3 regions of the Mesobacillus sp. ABV4_180 genome follow, and region 2 is predicted to be linked to each of the others. Evidence: riboswitches for the same ligand, from Rfam matches in the RefSeq annotation. Region 2 holds a riboswitch; each other region holds the start of a gene.

Region 1 (5,284 bases), 2.6 Mb from region 2:
TTCTCAGTGCCAAAATTATTGGCTGTCGGGTTTGTTGGCGGGTTTGCCTCGGCTGCACTAGGGGTTGGCGGCGGATTCATCATCGTCCCGCTCATTATCACATCGCTAGGGTTCAATCCGAAAAAGGCAGTTGGGACAAGCCTTTTTGCCGTGATGCTGATTGTCAGCGTCGGATTCATTTCGTACGCGATAAACACCAATATCGATTATTTCATTGGCATGATGCTGATTGCCGGTGCGCTCGTTGGTTCACAATTTGGAGCGAAAATGACAAGTCACTTTGAAAACAAAGAAATGAACGCAATGCTTGGACTGCTTTACATCGCCACTCTGGCAGGAGCCGTGCTTAAGCTGTTCGATCTAAATAAAACAGGTCTTGTAATCATGGGCGTATTCATCGTTTATTTCTTTATCCGTGCAGCTGGGAAAATAAAAAATATAAAGGCAGTAAAAAAAGGCTGAGATTGATCAGCCTTTTTTTCTAAGCTTCGGATGTAACAGGATGCTTCACATATGCAGGAAACTCCAGTCTGGGAGAACCTTTTTTTACAAACAATGCTCCATCCCTTTTAAAAGGAAGACGCTTATACTCAAGTCCCTCATAATCAGGGGTGTAATGGAACGTAATCCCGGATTGGTCCTCCGGCAGTGCCGATAAAATCCTCCTGATGTCGACAGGCGTGGTGCTGATGACATCATACAGCTGGACCGTGCCATTTTCATTCGTGAAAATGACAATCGCGTTCTCGTTTTCATGATAGTAGAGATGGTCGGTAAAAACATTCAAGACATGGTACATCGTAATGCTGCCGGAATTAGCGGTGGCGAAGCGGTTTGAAACTGGCATTCTTCCATAAATGAATTTTTCAATGAAGGAAAGGTCTTTTGTAATGTCCAGTTTCCTCAAGCGGCCTTTCCCCGATGCAAAGACGGTGGAATATTGAAATTCTTCAACCGTTTCAAAACCGAACTTCGGGTAAAAATTCAGCACGGTGTCATTTGAGAACAGGTACATGAAATCGTACTTACCCTCGTATTCAGTGAGGACATGATTCATCAGGCTGGCTGACAGACCTTTGCTGCGATAATCCCAATGTGTCATGACAGTTCCGATCTGCAAGGCTCTGCGGCTTTGTCCTTCCATGATAAAATCGAGCTCATTTACGGAAACATTGGCAACCACTCTGGACCCATCTGCATAGGAATACGGAATGTACCTCTCTCGCCAATATCCGTTCTCATGCCAGCTTTTAAAATCAATGCCGAAAACCTCAGCCGCCAGCTGCATAAAGCTGGCTCGTAACCCTTCATTGTTCCGGTAATTGCTTACTAGCTTCATATATTAAAACTCCTGTCCTTTGAGGCAAACATATAGGTTTTATGGTGATAGCGAATACCATAGATCAAGCCCATTGCGAGCATATTGCCCATGAGCGAGCTGCCGCCGTAGCTGATGAATGGCAGCGGGATGCCGGTGATCGGCAAAAGCTGGATCGTCATCCCGATGTTCTGGAATACATGGAAGGTGATCATGCTGATGACGCCCGTGCTGATATAGGTGTTGAAAGGGTCGTTCGTGTCCAATGCGGTTTTCGTTAAATGGTAGATTAACAGGAAATACAGGCTGATGATGAAGCTGCCGCCGACAAAGCCGTATTCCTCGCCAATCACACTGAAAATAAAATCGGTATGGCTTTCAGGGATATATACTTCGCTGCCGTTTAACCCTTTGCCGGTTAACATACCAGAACCGATGGCACTAAGTGACTTTAAAAGATGGTAGCCATACTCAGGGTGGCTATCAGGATCAATCCATGCATAAATACGGCCGAACTGATAGGTTTTCACATTCAAGTATTCTTTCAGAAGTTCAGGTTTCCAGATGACGAGGTACAAAATTCCGGCTCCAAGAGCTGCACCTCCGCCATAAAGAGGCAGGATTATTTTCCAGGTGATGCCCGAAACAAGAATCATTCCGGTAAAGATTGCGATTACGACCAGTGAGGTTCCCAGGTCAGGCTGGAGCATGATCAAACCGAGTGGCACTGCGGTTACCATGCCAAGCTTGATGAAAAGAAGAAAGTCTGTTTGAAGAGTCTTCAGGTTATGTTTGTTGTGGTGGGCATAAATCGTGCTGCTGAGGGCAAGAATCAGAAAGACCTTCATGAATTCGGAAGGCTGGATCGAACCGAATGGATCAATGAAAAACCAGCTTTTTGCGCCATTCCTTTCTTCAGCGATGCTCGAAGGGGCAAAATGAAGAAAAACAAGCAGGAATATTCCAAAGCCGTACATAGACCACGAAAGTTTGCGGTACTGGTCGCTGTCGAACATCATGACAACACTAATAATTCCGCCACCGACGCCGTACCAAAAGATTTGCTTGAATAAAAAGTTCTGTCCGTATTGTCCAGTTTTTTGGGCACTGTAAATCGCCATGCAGCTTGCCAGAAAAAGCAGCAGCAAAATCAATGTCAGTGTCCAATCAAACCGTTCATGTTTTTTTAAAGGTTTATTCATCTATCAACACCCTGTCTGGCTCTTTTTTTACATTTTTATGCTATCAAAGAAAATTTATCCTTACAATGCTTCTATCTAATATAGACGAATGAACAGGTCCATTAGTTTCTTTGGCACAGCGGGATTATTTTGGTTCATAATAATGTTGTTTTTGGGGAGTCTGTATAAGATATTTTTGCTTATTTTTGTTAGAATGGAATGAGCGTCATTTTGTACGGAAGCAGCTCACCCGCTGTCAATTTACACCCAGAATTTGTCCGGGAGGTTAACGCCCTTGAAAAAGAACCATCCTTATAGCCGGGATTTGTTATATGTCCATTTGAACGACCGTGATCAATATGTTCTTTCGTATGGAATTGAATTCTTTGAATTTGCCAGGTCATTGTCTGATTCGCTCAATCACTTGCTGCTGCTGAAGCACCGCTATGAGGATGGCGAGTTCAACAGACATACTTTGTTTGATTATGTTCCAGAAGATGGTGTCGAAAAGCTGATCGCCGACAATGTTCATGCCTACGGCGATTTTTGCTGGATCGATTTCGAGGAATTGGAAGCGCTGAATGTGCTGTCAGCCCACGAAATAGCCGAAGTCCTTTATCTTGGCCATATCAAGCACCATCTTAAGCTGCCATTCTATAACCAGCTTAATAACCGTTTTGTGTACCTTGCCCATGAAGATGGCTGGTTCAATAAAACGTATTATCGGAATTTCAATGACTTTTTCCGGATGCTTGGCAATGTCCTTTCTGGAAAACTTGGCGAATTGAAGCCAGAGAAAACCTTGCTCGGAATCAGAAAAAAGAAATCCTATCCTTCAGTCAGCAAGGAAATCTTGAAAACACTGACCCCTGCTTTAAAGGAAGGTGCGGTCTTTTCGCTGAAAAATATCCAGCAAAACCGCAGCAGGATCGAAATTCCTATCTGGATCATCGGCGATTTTGCCAATATGGATGATATGTATGATGAGTATAGAGAAGCCAGCCGAAACACCCCGGACGGAAGGCTGGTATTTGATAAAAAGCTGAAAGAATGGAGCCTGCTTGCTCAATGACCTTTCAGGATCGGGAAAGTTTGTCGAAATGCTGAATAATGGTATCGGAAATATTCGTCAAAATGCTCAAGAATGAAATCGAGAATATTCGTCAAAATGCTCAAGAATGAAATCGAGAATATTCGTCAAAATGCTGAATATGAAATTGCAAAAAAATGTCGAAATGATCAATAATTTTGAAGCAATTTTTCGCGCATCGTGTATAATTGGATTTAGCGGAAAATTACATATCGAATGAATCGGGTGTCTTTTATAACAAGACTTAAAAGGGAAGTTGGTGAAAATCCAACGCGGTCCCGCCACTGTAAATGGGAGCAAGCTGCATCAGGCCACTGTACAAATGTATGGGAAGGCGCAGCAAGCATTGACCATGAGCCAGGAGACCTGCCTGTTCATTGCGCCAGAAAACCTACGAGGATAGGGAGGTGCCGACAGGCTCTATGTCTTTTATTTTGATAAAAACATTTGCTTACTCGGACATCTCCCCTTCAGGTGGAGATGTTTTTTGTTATATAAAAGAACAATTTGGAGGAGAAGCAAATGAAAAAATTATTATTAATGATGATGGCGGCTGCCATGATTCTTGCTGGATGCGGCACTGAAGCAAAGCAAGAGAAAGCGGAAGGCGAAAAAGCAGCGCAGGAGCAAAAGTCGGAATTCCCGGTAACTGTAAAAGATGCGATTGATGAAGAAGTTGTCATTGAAGAAAAACCTGAGAAAATCATATCTCTGATTCCGAGCAACACGGAAATCGTTTATGCGCTCGAGAACGGAGAGGCGATCGTCGGCGTCACAGACTTTGACAACTATCCAGAGGAAGCGATGTCCAAGGAGAAAATCGGCGGAATGGAATTCAATATCGAGAAAATGATCTCGCTGAAGCCTGATCTTGTGCTTGCACATGAATCTACCGCCGACACGGCGAAGGCTGGCCTTCAGCAATTGAAGGACGCGGGGATCGATGTTGTCGTCGTGAACGATGCACAGTCATTTGAAAAAGTCTATGAATCCATCGAAATGATTGGCCAGGCGATCGGCGAGCAGGAAAAGGCCAACGAACTTGTAAACATAATGAAAGACAGTTTTGCTGAACTGAAGAAACAGGCTGAAGCAATCAAGCCGGAAGAACAAAAAACCGTGTTTGTCGAGGTATCACCAGCGCCGGAAATTTACACAGCAGGCAAAAATACATTCATCAATGAAATGCTTGGGTTGATTGGCGCGAAAAATGCTGCAGGTGATATGGAAGGCTGGGCCAAGGTTGACCAGGAAGCAATCGTTGAGCGTAATCCAGATGCCGTTGTGACAACCTATGGATATTATACAGAAAAGCCGATTGAACAGGTTCTTGGACGCCAGGGCTGGAATAATGTAAAAGCGGTCAAGGACCAGCAGGTATTCGATGTCCACTCAGACCTCGTTACCCGTTCAGGTCCAAGGCTCGCTGAAGGAGCAGAGGAGCTTGCAAAAGCCATTTACCCGGACGTTTTTAAATAATATAGGATTTGCGTATATCGCAGCTGCGGCATTTTTGGTTGCTTCCATGCTGCTTGGCATTTCGATCGGAACGGTTTCCATCCCAGTACCAGCAATTGTTGAAATCATTGGTGCTGAAATTTTCCGCTTACAGGGACAGGGAATCGACCCGATGCATGCAAGCATTGTCATGGACATCAGGCTGCCGCGTGTGCTGCTGGCGGGACTCGTCGGCGC
Region 2 (5,284 bases):
GGATTTTAACGCGATCAGACCTCTTGATAAAAAGATGTCAATGGGATCGAATAAAATATACACTTTTTGTTTGAGATGCGGTGAAGTTCTATCGATTCGCGTGGAGAATCCGGGGAAATTCCGGAGATCGTGAAAAGGGGAATCCTATGGATTTATTAGCTATTATTTCATTTGCTTTTATCAGTTCACTTGCGGTATGGATTATAAATACTAGAAACAAAAGGACTATGCGCCAAAACACCGTCGCAGTGATCATGCTGGCAACTTCGTCTGTGGCAGCTGGATGGAGTTTGAAATCCATGTACGCACTTGGGTTTTATGGTTTGCATCTAGTTTTGTTGATCATCGCTCTTACATTTGCTATAAAAATGTCTGCTGAACAGAAGAGAAGCTGAACCTCATCACAGGTTCAGCTTTTTTTAGTTTATTGCCAGTTTGCGAGGGTATAGGCTATTGATGCAGAGATTAGAAATGAGTGAAATGATGTGAACTTGAACAAGGAAAATATGAAAGTTATTTTGCCGGTCGTTCTAATCGGTTCAGGTGTTGGTCTTTCGGTTTTGTTTATTTACTTATTCGCTGAAATTGCGGAAGACATGCTGGAAAAAGAAATAGAAGTTTTTGATTCAGCAGTGATTGGATTCTTTGATCGAATTCAAAATGAGTCATTGAGTCAGTTTTTATTTTTTATGACAGAGCTGGGTTCGTTATGGTTCTTATCTTTGTTTTCGATTGCCGTAATCATGACCCTTTGGCTGAAAAAACGAGACAAATGGGGAATCCTATTTTTCATCATGGGCATTGGTGGTGGAGGACTGCTGACGAAGGTCCTGAAATTTTATTATGAAAGAAGCCGCCCTTCGATTAATGAGGAAATCGATGCTATTGGGTATAGTTTTCCCAGTGGACATTCTATGGGTTCGTTTGTTTTTTATGGATTCATCGCTTACTTCATAATCCGCTCGAAGAAGAGCAGGGCGATAAAATGGATTGTCACACTCACAGCTGGTATGTTCATTGTTTTAATTGGGACAAGCCGAATTTATCTGGCTGCCCATTACCCAAGCGATGTCATTGCAGGACATCTGGCTGGAGCAATCTGGCTGATTCTGTGTATCCTGGCATTGGAATGGGTGCAATGGCGTAATCATACTTCAATCAGGCCGATGAAATCGGTCAGGAAATTCCTTTCGCAAATGTTTAAAAGGCTGAACCAATTATAAACGGTTCAGCCTTTTTTCTGTAATCATAACATCCCATAGTGGTTTAATTTTCGCAGGAACAGGAATTTCTGAAAATAACCAGTCTGATTCACAGTTAAGAAGGTCATAAATTAGAATCACAGCCTTGCGATGCTTTACCGGAGTAATATTTTCATAGATTTGACGAATCTCATCCACCAGCTCTCGAGGCAGAGCTGTTTCGATTGTTTTCAACCCCAGCTGAGCTCTTTCTGGATTATAGCGATGAAGCAATATTTTTGATACATGTGACATGACATTGTGCAGCATATTCACGGACCAAAGATCATTCCCGCGCGCGTTTGAATTCATGTATTGAAAAAGGAACCATACGGTGTCATCAACACAATCCTGAAATTCAGCTGAAGACAATCTCAGGTTTTGCGATGTTTTGTATTTTTCGAGCCGTTGGTCCGGATCGTAGATGACCTTGAAAAAGTCCTTTTCGATGAAGGTTTGCTCGGTTACGGTGAACAAGTCGACATGAAGCATATTTTCATAGACTGCGAGAATCTGCGGTGCCACGATAAAGATATCATCATGAAAGAGTAATTGGCCATAAGACTCTAAATGGTGAATTTTACTTTTAAGAAAATCCTCCAGATCGGCTTCATCGACCAGGCAATAAAGATCCAGGTCAGAATGTTCGTCATGTTCGCCGCGTCCCACTGACCCTTTTACAAAAATCGCCTTGACTCTGTGGTCCTTTTTGAGGCTGTTTGCAATCGTTTCTAAAGCATCATCCAAAACCATGCTGATTCCCTCCGTCATTTTTTCAGCCAATCGTCCATTTGATGAAAACTCTGCTTCGCATCCTCATACCCGAGATCATACATTTGAGTCAGTTTTACCGAGTTGCGCTCGACGCGGCCGACTTTCAAATTTTGCGTAGGGCGAATGACGAATACTTCCTGTTTTGCTTCAAGCTCTTCTATGTAATCAAGCGTCTCATTATACGATTTATAACGGGTTTCAAGGGCGTTATTGAGCCCGTGGTACTCTTTATAAACATATCGTGGAAGCCAGGAGAAAGAAGATTTCTTCTTTCTGTATCCCTTTGGTTTTGTCAGGATGATAACGTTTTTCAGCACCCCGTCAGTTTGGGATTTTCTGATCGGGATCGGGTCGGCAATCCCGCCGTCCATTAGCGTTCTGCCCTGGAACTCGATTGCTGGCGCCATGAAAGGAAGTGTGCTGGATGCCCTGATGATTTTTAAGAAATCGTCCGGCACATCATTCTTGTTAAAATAAACCGGTTCACCCGTCTTGCAGTCCGTTGTGCCGACGAGGAAGGTCTCAGCAGCAGAGTTGAACGTATCAAAATCGAATGGGACCAGCTCATTCGGGAGTTTATCAAAAATGAAATCCATGCCAAATAGTTCTTTCTTTACAAGCAGATTCCGATAAGAAATATAGTCCTGGTGACTTACATAATCAATCGTTACCTGCCTGTTGCGTCCCGGCTGCCTGGCAACATAGGATGAGCCCTGGCACGCCCCTGCAGAGACACCGATGACATAAGGAAAATACAAGTCATTCTCCATGAAATACTCCAATACTCCTGCGGTGTAGACACCTCTCATGCCACCACCTTCAAGGATAAGTCCGCTGCTGTACATTTTGCTTCCCCCTAGATTATCTATAAAATATCAATCACTTAATAAATGATGGATCATCCGCGAACGGTCATCGAAGAACTGTTTCATGATTTGATAATGATTTGTTTCTTCCAGTTTCCGTTGTTCAATCCCAGTTTCACTGAATTCATAAATCGCTGCATCAGGATAGGCCATAATGATTGGTGAGTGGGTGGCAATGATGAGTTGTGAATTTTCTTTCACCAAATCATGGATTCTAGTCAGCATTGACATTTGCCGCAATGGGGAGAGGGCAGCTTCCGGTTCATCCAGTATGTAGATGCCGTTCCCGCGAAAGCGATGAATGAAGGTCGAAAAGAATGCCTCGCCATGGGATTGTGCGTGAAGAGATTTGCCGCCAAAGGAATCGATAATTTTCGGACCGCCTAATCCCTGGTCCATTTCTTCAATATTGGAAGCCACATTATAAAAGCTTTCAGCGCGCAGAAAAAACCCGTCCTTAGGTTTTTCAACTCCCTTCACAACTCTCAAATAGTTCCCCAAATCCGAATGAGAGTCGAAGGTTGAAAAGTTGAAGTTAAAGGAGCCTCCTTCGGGATTGAAACCGAGAGCGGTTGCAACAGCTTCAAGCAGCGTTGACTTCCCCATGCCATTTTCACCGATGAAGAATGTAACCTTTGGGTGCAATTCAAGCTCGTCCAAAGCTTTAAAGCTTGGAAGGTTAAATGGATATTGACGAAACGAAGGTACTAATTCTTTTTTTAGACTCACTCTTCTGACATACTGCCAATTCATCATAATCTTACCTGCCATACTTAGGATTTTTCTTATTGTATCATTTTGGAAGAATTTTTGTACTGAAGTGCCTCATTGATGATTACAAAGCCACTGCATTTTGTTTCTATCATTCTTTTAAATAATGGTTGAAATTCCCGTAGCAATGATTTATTATCTAGAAATATAACACGATATATTGTGTTTATGTCAATAATGAAAACTATATATTGAATATACCAGTAAAAATGGTGTCTGAAAAAGACTTAATAGGGAATCTGGTGAAAGTCCAGAACTGTTCCCGCAACTGTAAGTGCAGACGAAATAAGGATAGACCACTGTCTGAAAAAATAGATGGGAAGGCCTTAAAGTAGAGTGATGCACAAGTCAGGAGACCTGCCATTTTTATTCGTGTTATCTTCTTCGGGAATTGGGAAGGTATTACGTGGATCCAGTGGCAGACTCATCTTGTCTTTCAGCAGATCAACGTGACTTAAACCCATCCTTCGAGATGGGTTTTTCTTATTTTCCAGGAGTATTTTTGCTAAAAGGAGCCTGAAAAATGAACGCAATATCATCCAATGTGTCGAGAACAATCCAAACCCGCCTGGTGCTGCCGCCTGATACCAATCACCTTGGCACCATCTTTGGCGGCACCGTCCTGTCCTATATTGATGAAATCGCCGCAATTACTGCAATGAAGCATAGCAGAATGGCAGTTGTTACAGCCTCGATCGATTCCGTGAACTTCCTTTCGTCGGCCGAAGTGGGAGACATCCTGACTCTAGAGGCTGTCGTCGTCTCTACTGGAAGGACGTCTATGGAGGTTTTCGTAAAAGTAGAAAGTGAAAACCTGCAGACCAACACGAAAACGCTCACTACGACTTCGATTCTTACCATGGTCGCAAAAGACATAAGTGGCCGGCCTGCAGCTGTCGCAGGAGTCATCCCAGAAACAGAGGAAGAGAAGGAACTATTGAAAACAGCTGATGAAAGAAGAAGAAGACGGATGGAAATGAGAAATAATTCAAATGGAGGATCTCACCTATGAGCATACAGCTGCAAAACAAGGTCATTGACGAAATGGAAGCTAAATTTCCTGATTTGGATTTTAAAAGCTATAAAGAGAAGGTTTTTAAAGCACTTGAATTAAAACATATGTCTGAGGAACAGCTGGAAAATATGCTGATTTTGATGGCTGTGGAGAGGATTGCGCGTGATGAGCCGGACTGGACATACGTGGCAGCACAGATTTACTTGAAAAAATTGTACAGGCTTGGTGGAGGCTTTCGCCAGTCAGCTGGATACAGTTCTTTTTACAATTTGATCGAAAAATTAACAACTATAGGTATTTATGAAGAGCGGTTACTGATGGAATACACGAGGGAGGAAATACATCGGTTTGAAAAAATGATCGACCCTTCCAGGGATGAGTTGTTTACATATATCGGTCTTGTAACGATGGCCGAAAGGTATTTGGCGAAGACACAGGCCGGAGCGGTTGCCGAACTGCCGCAGGAGCGCTTCATGATCATTGCGATGACATTGATGGTGAATGAGCCAAAGGAAGTTCGAAGCGAGCTGATTGAGGAAGCTTACTGGGCCCTTTCCAATTTATATATGATTGTTGCAACGCCGACATTATCGAACGCTGGAAAGAGCTACGGCCAG
Region 3 (5,284 bases), 140 kb from region 2:
AAGCGTACATTCTTTCCGTCAATTCTGCATTTCAAACTTGGTGGAACTGCAGCCTTTAATAGGTCAATTTGATTGCTGTTCGGGAATTTTTTAAGAAAAATGTGTGCAGGTCTTTTCCCGTGTCCATCACATGAACCAAACGTATGAATGCCTAACTCATTTAACCAGCGAACGACTCCGCGGATATAAGGGTCAATGTCCGTTAGCGGCAATTCTCCTCCGGCCGGGTCAATCAGCATTCCTGGACCAGGAGAGTTAATCTCTTGGCTGGCATCATGTATTGCTTTAATCATGTCTAAATCGTTCATTTCTTCTTTTAATGATTGTGCCGCGGTTTTAAGATTGATTAATAATTGTGCAGCAGTTCCTTGAGGTGAGTTGTAGAAATCGTCCTTTTGTAAACCATGTCTTGCTAATAAAATGTTATTCTTCATTCAAAATCATCTCCCATTTGTTTTTGTAAGCTTAGTTTAGCAAGCGTACTGTGACACGGTGTCACAGCAGGAAAGAAGGATTTTGGATACATAAGTGGAAATTTATATTGAGGTGAAACACGATGAACGGAAGAGAGAGGGATGTGCATCCTCTGGATGAAGAAATGCGGTTAAAGAACGATTTAATGGAGGCAAGGAAGGAGAGAGATCGAGAAAGGCAAAGATTGATTGAAAAGAAAATCGTCAAGCTCTATGTCTCCCAGGCAGAATACTTCAAAATGGCCGAAAAGCCGGATCCTTATATAGCAACAAAGTATCTGAAGAAAGCTATCCGGATTCGGGCTGACCATCCTGTTGCCAATTACCGGCTGGGTTATCTGTTTTACCGGAAGAGGGAGTACACTAAAGCCATCCTTCACTTTGGAAAGGCACTGGACGGAAGCGAGACAGAGGGACTAAATGATACGCAAACCCTTCTTGCGAATATGTTTTTGGTGAATTGCGGCATAAGAATCGCGAAAGAATCTATCCTGGAAGTTCAGAGTATCGAAGAGAATCTGTATTCCGATCTGGAAAAAGACAGGATCGAAAAATATCGGAAAGAAATTCTTGTTTTAGATGAAGATGTATTTGAGAGAATGTTTTATAAAAAAATTGAAGATGGAATTGCTTCCAGAATTAATGAAGATGAATTTAGTTCTTATCATCCAATGAGAAAGCAGATTGTATTGAAAATCTCGGACCAAGGCAGGGAAATCATTTTTCCGGGCGGATTGAAATATAGTTTGAGCCCAGTTGCTTTCAATATTTTTTACGCATTATTAACAACAAGCGAGTTTTTAACCTATCGAGATTTAAAACAAAAAAGCGAGCTGGAAGTGAATGAAGACAATATACGCCAACTAATCAGCCGTTACTCCAGAAATATTCCTGTATGGAATGAATATTTTCAATCTGCAAGTGTAGTGAATCCGGAAACGAGCAGGCAAGTGGCAGCCTATAAGTTAGCTGAAGGGGTCCGATCCTCCATTTTATGCAGAGGGGATGAGGAGCTGCCGGGGGTTTATGCATGAGGAATGAAAATCAAATAATATAAGGACGTTTCATAAAATTATGCAAAAAATGGTACTCGATACCACACTATCCAAAACGAGAGGGAAGAAAAATCCTTTGCATATTCTTCTCTTAACGGAGGATCTTGCTTAATAGCTAACAATATGAATACAAACGGCTCGGCCTATCTTCCATTTTGAGGTGACAATTATTGGATAATGTAGAAACGATTAATTTAGTACCTAATTTTTTATCTTTTTATCAAATGGCAAATAACCTGATATTGATAATGAGAGAAGATGGGCTCTCTGGAAGGAATATTATAACTTTGCTGCTGTTCCTCCTGGAGAGTAGGAGAGAACACTAGCGAGGAATTTGCTGGACTCAACTTGGGAAAATTATGCTGGTCATTTGTCGTTTATTGAGGCATGGAAACCAAATGAGGAGAAAGTTAGTCATTACTTAAAAGAAGTTAAAAAGTTGTTTGGGTATGAGCAACCGATTCATTTAGTTGTTGTTTATTTCGTAGGGGGATTCGAACATAATCCTTTTGTTGCACCCTATGACGAGAAACGTTTGGCACTTTGTCTTCCAATTGAGAATGGAGATTCAGATATTTTTCTTTCACGCGAACTGACACATATCGTACATAAACAAACCGCAGAGAGGGAACGAACGATTGCCTCAACGATCTTACAGGAAGGATTAGCGACTCAAGTAAGCAAGTATTTTGTTCCTGGACATCCAGATGAATTATATCTTGAACATAAAAAAGGTTGGCTTCAATCTTGTAAAGAAAACAGAGTGAAAATCATGAATGGAATCGTTCCTTTTTAGAAGATAGTTCTTCAAAAGCGGTAACAAAGTTTACATTCGGGAATGGAACCACTAACTATGAGAGGGAAGCATATTATGTTGGTTGGGAATTTGTTGGATTGCTATTAGCACAAGGGGTAACTTTTAAGGATATGGCTAGTATTCAAGAAAAGGATATTCTAAGTTATGTACGAGAATTTTTCCATGTTAACTCTAAAAGATAGAGCCTGTAAATGCGTAGGCTCTATGTCATTTATCATCTTTCACAAGCATAAATTATCCTTATCCCGGTCGTCTTTGATTGATAAGCCAGGTGGGTGGAAGGTACACCGTTAGGGTACACTTTCCTTAATTCAATGAAGTTTGTGAAGTATTATGGCTGGCTGTTTGATGAAGGTGCGGTTGTGTTTTGAGCCGGCAAAATTACCTTGCATTCAAGTCGTAGTGATATGAGGATCCCCCATAATCAGGTGAAGAATCTCAAAATGGCTACCTAAAAGCTAAATAAAGTAATAATCCCACCTGGGGAAACTTTTCCATCGGTGAGTTGATTACCATTCCACATAAAAATTTTTCGGGAATTTTATACAAATCATTCCTTCTGTCGACATTGTTTGTGTATAATGAAATTCAGCGGAAAATTTTATACATTAAGAATCTGGTGTCTTATAAACGGCTTGGCCGTTTATAGACTTAATAGGGAAGTTGGTTAAAATCCAACGCGGTCCCGCCACTGTAAATGGGAGCTTCAAGCAAATGCCACTGTACTAAGTATGGGAAGGTGCTTGAAAGCTATGACCATGAGCCAGGAGACCTGCCTGATTCTTCGCGCCACAACCTACGAGGATAGGAGGTGTTTGGAAGGATTCTGGCTTTTTGTTAGAGGAACCGATACAAACATCTCCATGTACATTATGGAGGTGTTTTTTTAGTTTGATAGACTGATAGTTCATAGGATACGCGTAATGAAAGTGTTTGCAGACAAGCATGAGTGTAATGATTAATTAAGATTTGAAAAGATGATTCGGAGGAATGAGAGATGAAGAAGTTTAATGCATTTTTAGTTGCGCTTTTATTAACAGTTTTTGCGCTGGCAGGATGCAGTAGCCCTGATCAGCAAAAGGTAGATACTGCATCGAAGAATGAAACAGCAAAGCAGGTAGAAACGAAATTCCCTGTCACAGTCACTGACGCTATGGAACAAAAAGTCAACATTGAAGCGAAGCCTGAAAAAATCGTTTCCCTGATGCCGAGTAACACGGAAATTGCTTATGGGTTGGATTTGGGAGAACAAATTGTTGGCGTCTCTGATTTTGATAATTATCCAGAAGAAGCAACAAAAAAAGAGAAGATTGGCGGAATGGAATTCAATGTTGAGAAGATTATTTCTTTAAAGCCTGATCTTGTCCTGGCACATGAATCCAGTGCGCAAACTGGCAAAGCTGGACTACAGCAGCTAAGAGATGCGGGGATTGCGGTTCTTGTCATTAACGATGCTGCAAAATTCGAGGAAGTATATGAAACAATCAGTTTGATTGGTACCGCTACAGGTAAGCAGGAAAAAGCGGAAACGTTAATAGCTGATATGAAGAAGAAAGTGGAAGACATCAAAACAAAAGCCCAGGCTATTCAAGAGAAAGACAAAAAAACGGTGTTTGTTGAAGTATCACCAGCGCCAGAACTTTATGCCCCTGGCAAAAATACCTTCATTGATGAAATGCTTCAGATCATCAATGCAAAAAACACGGTAACAGAGGAAGGCTGGCCAAAGATGGAAACAGAGGCGATCATTAAAAGCAATCCACAGGTGATCGTCACGACTCATGGATACTATACGCCAGACCCTGTTGAAAATGTAACAAGCCGTGAAGGCTGGCAGAATATCACCGCTGTAAAAGAAAATCGTGTAGTCGATGTCCATTCTGATAAGGTTACGCGTACGGGACCGAGGCTGACAGAGGGAGTAGAGGAGCTTGCAAAAGCTGTTTACCCGGACATTTTTAAATAATGAGTTCTTCGCCAGTGAAATTCCCGCTTCCCAGTCAACGTTGTTTCCTGAAATTCTTTCAGAAGGAGCAGAGCAAGTGATTATTGGTCAAGGGCTTCTACAAAGTTCTGAAGAGTTCGTTGTTTTAGAATCTCCTATACTATTAAAAACGATGTCTTCAGGTGTAGTCGGCTCGGGAACCGGATGGTACAGTACCTTCGAAAATCGGCATGTGAACAAGGATTATGACTGCAGCGACCACCGGGAAGATATGGTGCAATATCTAAAGCAGCATGGATTCGACCCGGTCAAAACAGTGGGGATGATGACAGCGGTGATATTGGAGGATGTCAGCTTTAAGCTGTACCAGGAAAATGGGTTCTCGGTTTTTATCGTTGTTACCGCAGGTGTAGGAAATGCTGTTGAAGCGTCTAGAAGCGGTCAGAATTCTTATGAAAAGTCGCCTGGAACCGATCAATACCTGGGTATTCGTGAACGGTGAGCTGACAGAGGAAGCCTTTATCCAGAGTATTATGACGGCGCCGAAATCATTTCTTTAATCGGCCGGATGTTTGCAGGGAAAAAGGCGGTCATTGTCCAGCCAACATTCTCTGAATATGAAGAAGCGTGCCTGGTGAATGGGTGCCAGGTCCAGAACCAGAACCATCAATTGCAGTCAGACAGGTGGGAATGGACGGATGATGGTTTAAGTGGAAAACTTCAAAACGCGGATGCTTTATTTCTTTGCAATCCTGATAATCCGACCGGTGTCTACTATCCCAAATCTGTTATTCAACACTTGTTGGAGGAGTGCAGAAGGCACCAATGTCTTTTGATTGTCGATGAGGCTTTTTACGATTTTCTCCCGGAAAATGAACCTATTGCCCAGTACATAAATGATTATCCCAATTTACTAATTATCAGGTCGATGACAAAAATGTTTGCCATCCCTGGCCTGCGACTAGGCTATTTGCTGGCTGATCCAACTGTGATC

Evidence for each region. Region 2 has a riboswitch for cobalamin ahead of ACXAEA_RS13990 (acyl-CoA thioesterase). Riboswitches for the same ligand answer to the same signal wherever they lie in the genome.
Region 1: it holds a riboswitch for cobalamin, as region 2 does, so the genes downstream of both, ACXAEA_RS00475 (ABC transporter substrate-binding protein) here and ACXAEA_RS13990 (acyl-CoA thioesterase) in region 2, are expected to answer to the same signal.
Region 3: it holds a riboswitch for cobalamin, as region 2 does, so the genes downstream of both, ACXAEA_RS13300 (helical backbone metal receptor) here and ACXAEA_RS13990 (acyl-CoA thioesterase) in region 2, are expected to answer to the same signal.

What each region holds. Positions count from the first base shown of each region.
Region 1 is NZ_JBSWTJ010000001.1:91,721-97,004, reverse strand. Features, by position in the region: gene ACXAEA_RS00495 (sulfite exporter TauE/SafE family protein) at 1-462, shown strand, start outside; gene ACXAEA_RS00490 (GNAT family N-acetyltransferase) at 482-1,339, opposite strand; gene ACXAEA_RS00485 (FtsW/RodA/SpoVE family cell cycle protein) at 1,336-2,520, opposite strand; gene ACXAEA_RS00480 (hypothetical protein) at 2,795-3,571, shown strand; cobalamin riboswitch at 3,796-3,977, shown strand; gene ACXAEA_RS00475 (ABC transporter substrate-binding protein) at 4,112-5,068, shown strand; gene ACXAEA_RS00470 (FecCD family ABC transporter permease) at 5,034-5,284, shown strand, end outside.
Region 2 is NZ_JBSWTJ010000001.1:2,741,071-2,746,354, reverse strand. Features, by position in the region: gene ACXAEA_RS14020 (hypothetical protein) at 1-133, shown strand, start outside; gene ACXAEA_RS14015 (hypothetical protein) at 147-395, shown strand; gene ACXAEA_RS14010 (phosphatase PAP2 family protein) at 486-1,223, shown strand; gene ACXAEA_RS14005 (nucleotidyltransferase domain-containing protein) at 1,218-1,994, opposite strand; gene ACXAEA_RS14000 (patatin-like phospholipase family protein) at 2,009-2,860, opposite strand; gene ACXAEA_RS13995 (AAA family ATPase) at 2,891-3,637, opposite strand; cobalamin riboswitch at 3,846-4,031, shown strand; gene ACXAEA_RS13990 (acyl-CoA thioesterase) at 4,176-4,664, shown strand; gene ACXAEA_RS13985 (ribonucleoside-diphosphate reductase subunit alpha) at 4,661-5,284, shown strand, end outside.
Region 3 is NZ_JBSWTJ010000001.1:2,598,372-2,603,655, reverse strand. Features, by position in the region: gene ACXAEA_RS13315 (M20/M25/M40 family metallo-hydrolase) at 1-434, opposite strand, end outside; gene ACXAEA_RS13310 (tetratricopeptide repeat protein) at 557-1,507, shown strand; gene ACXAEA_RS13305 (hypothetical protein) at 1,863-2,324, shown strand; cobalamin riboswitch at 2,946-3,139, shown strand; gene ACXAEA_RS13300 (helical backbone metal receptor) at 3,343-4,311, shown strand; gene ACXAEA_RS13295 (adenosylcobinamide amidohydrolase) at 4,277-4,792, shown strand; partial or broken gene ACXAEA_RS13290 (aminotransferase class I/II-fold pyridoxal phosphate-dependent enzyme) at 4,838-5,284, shown strand, end outside.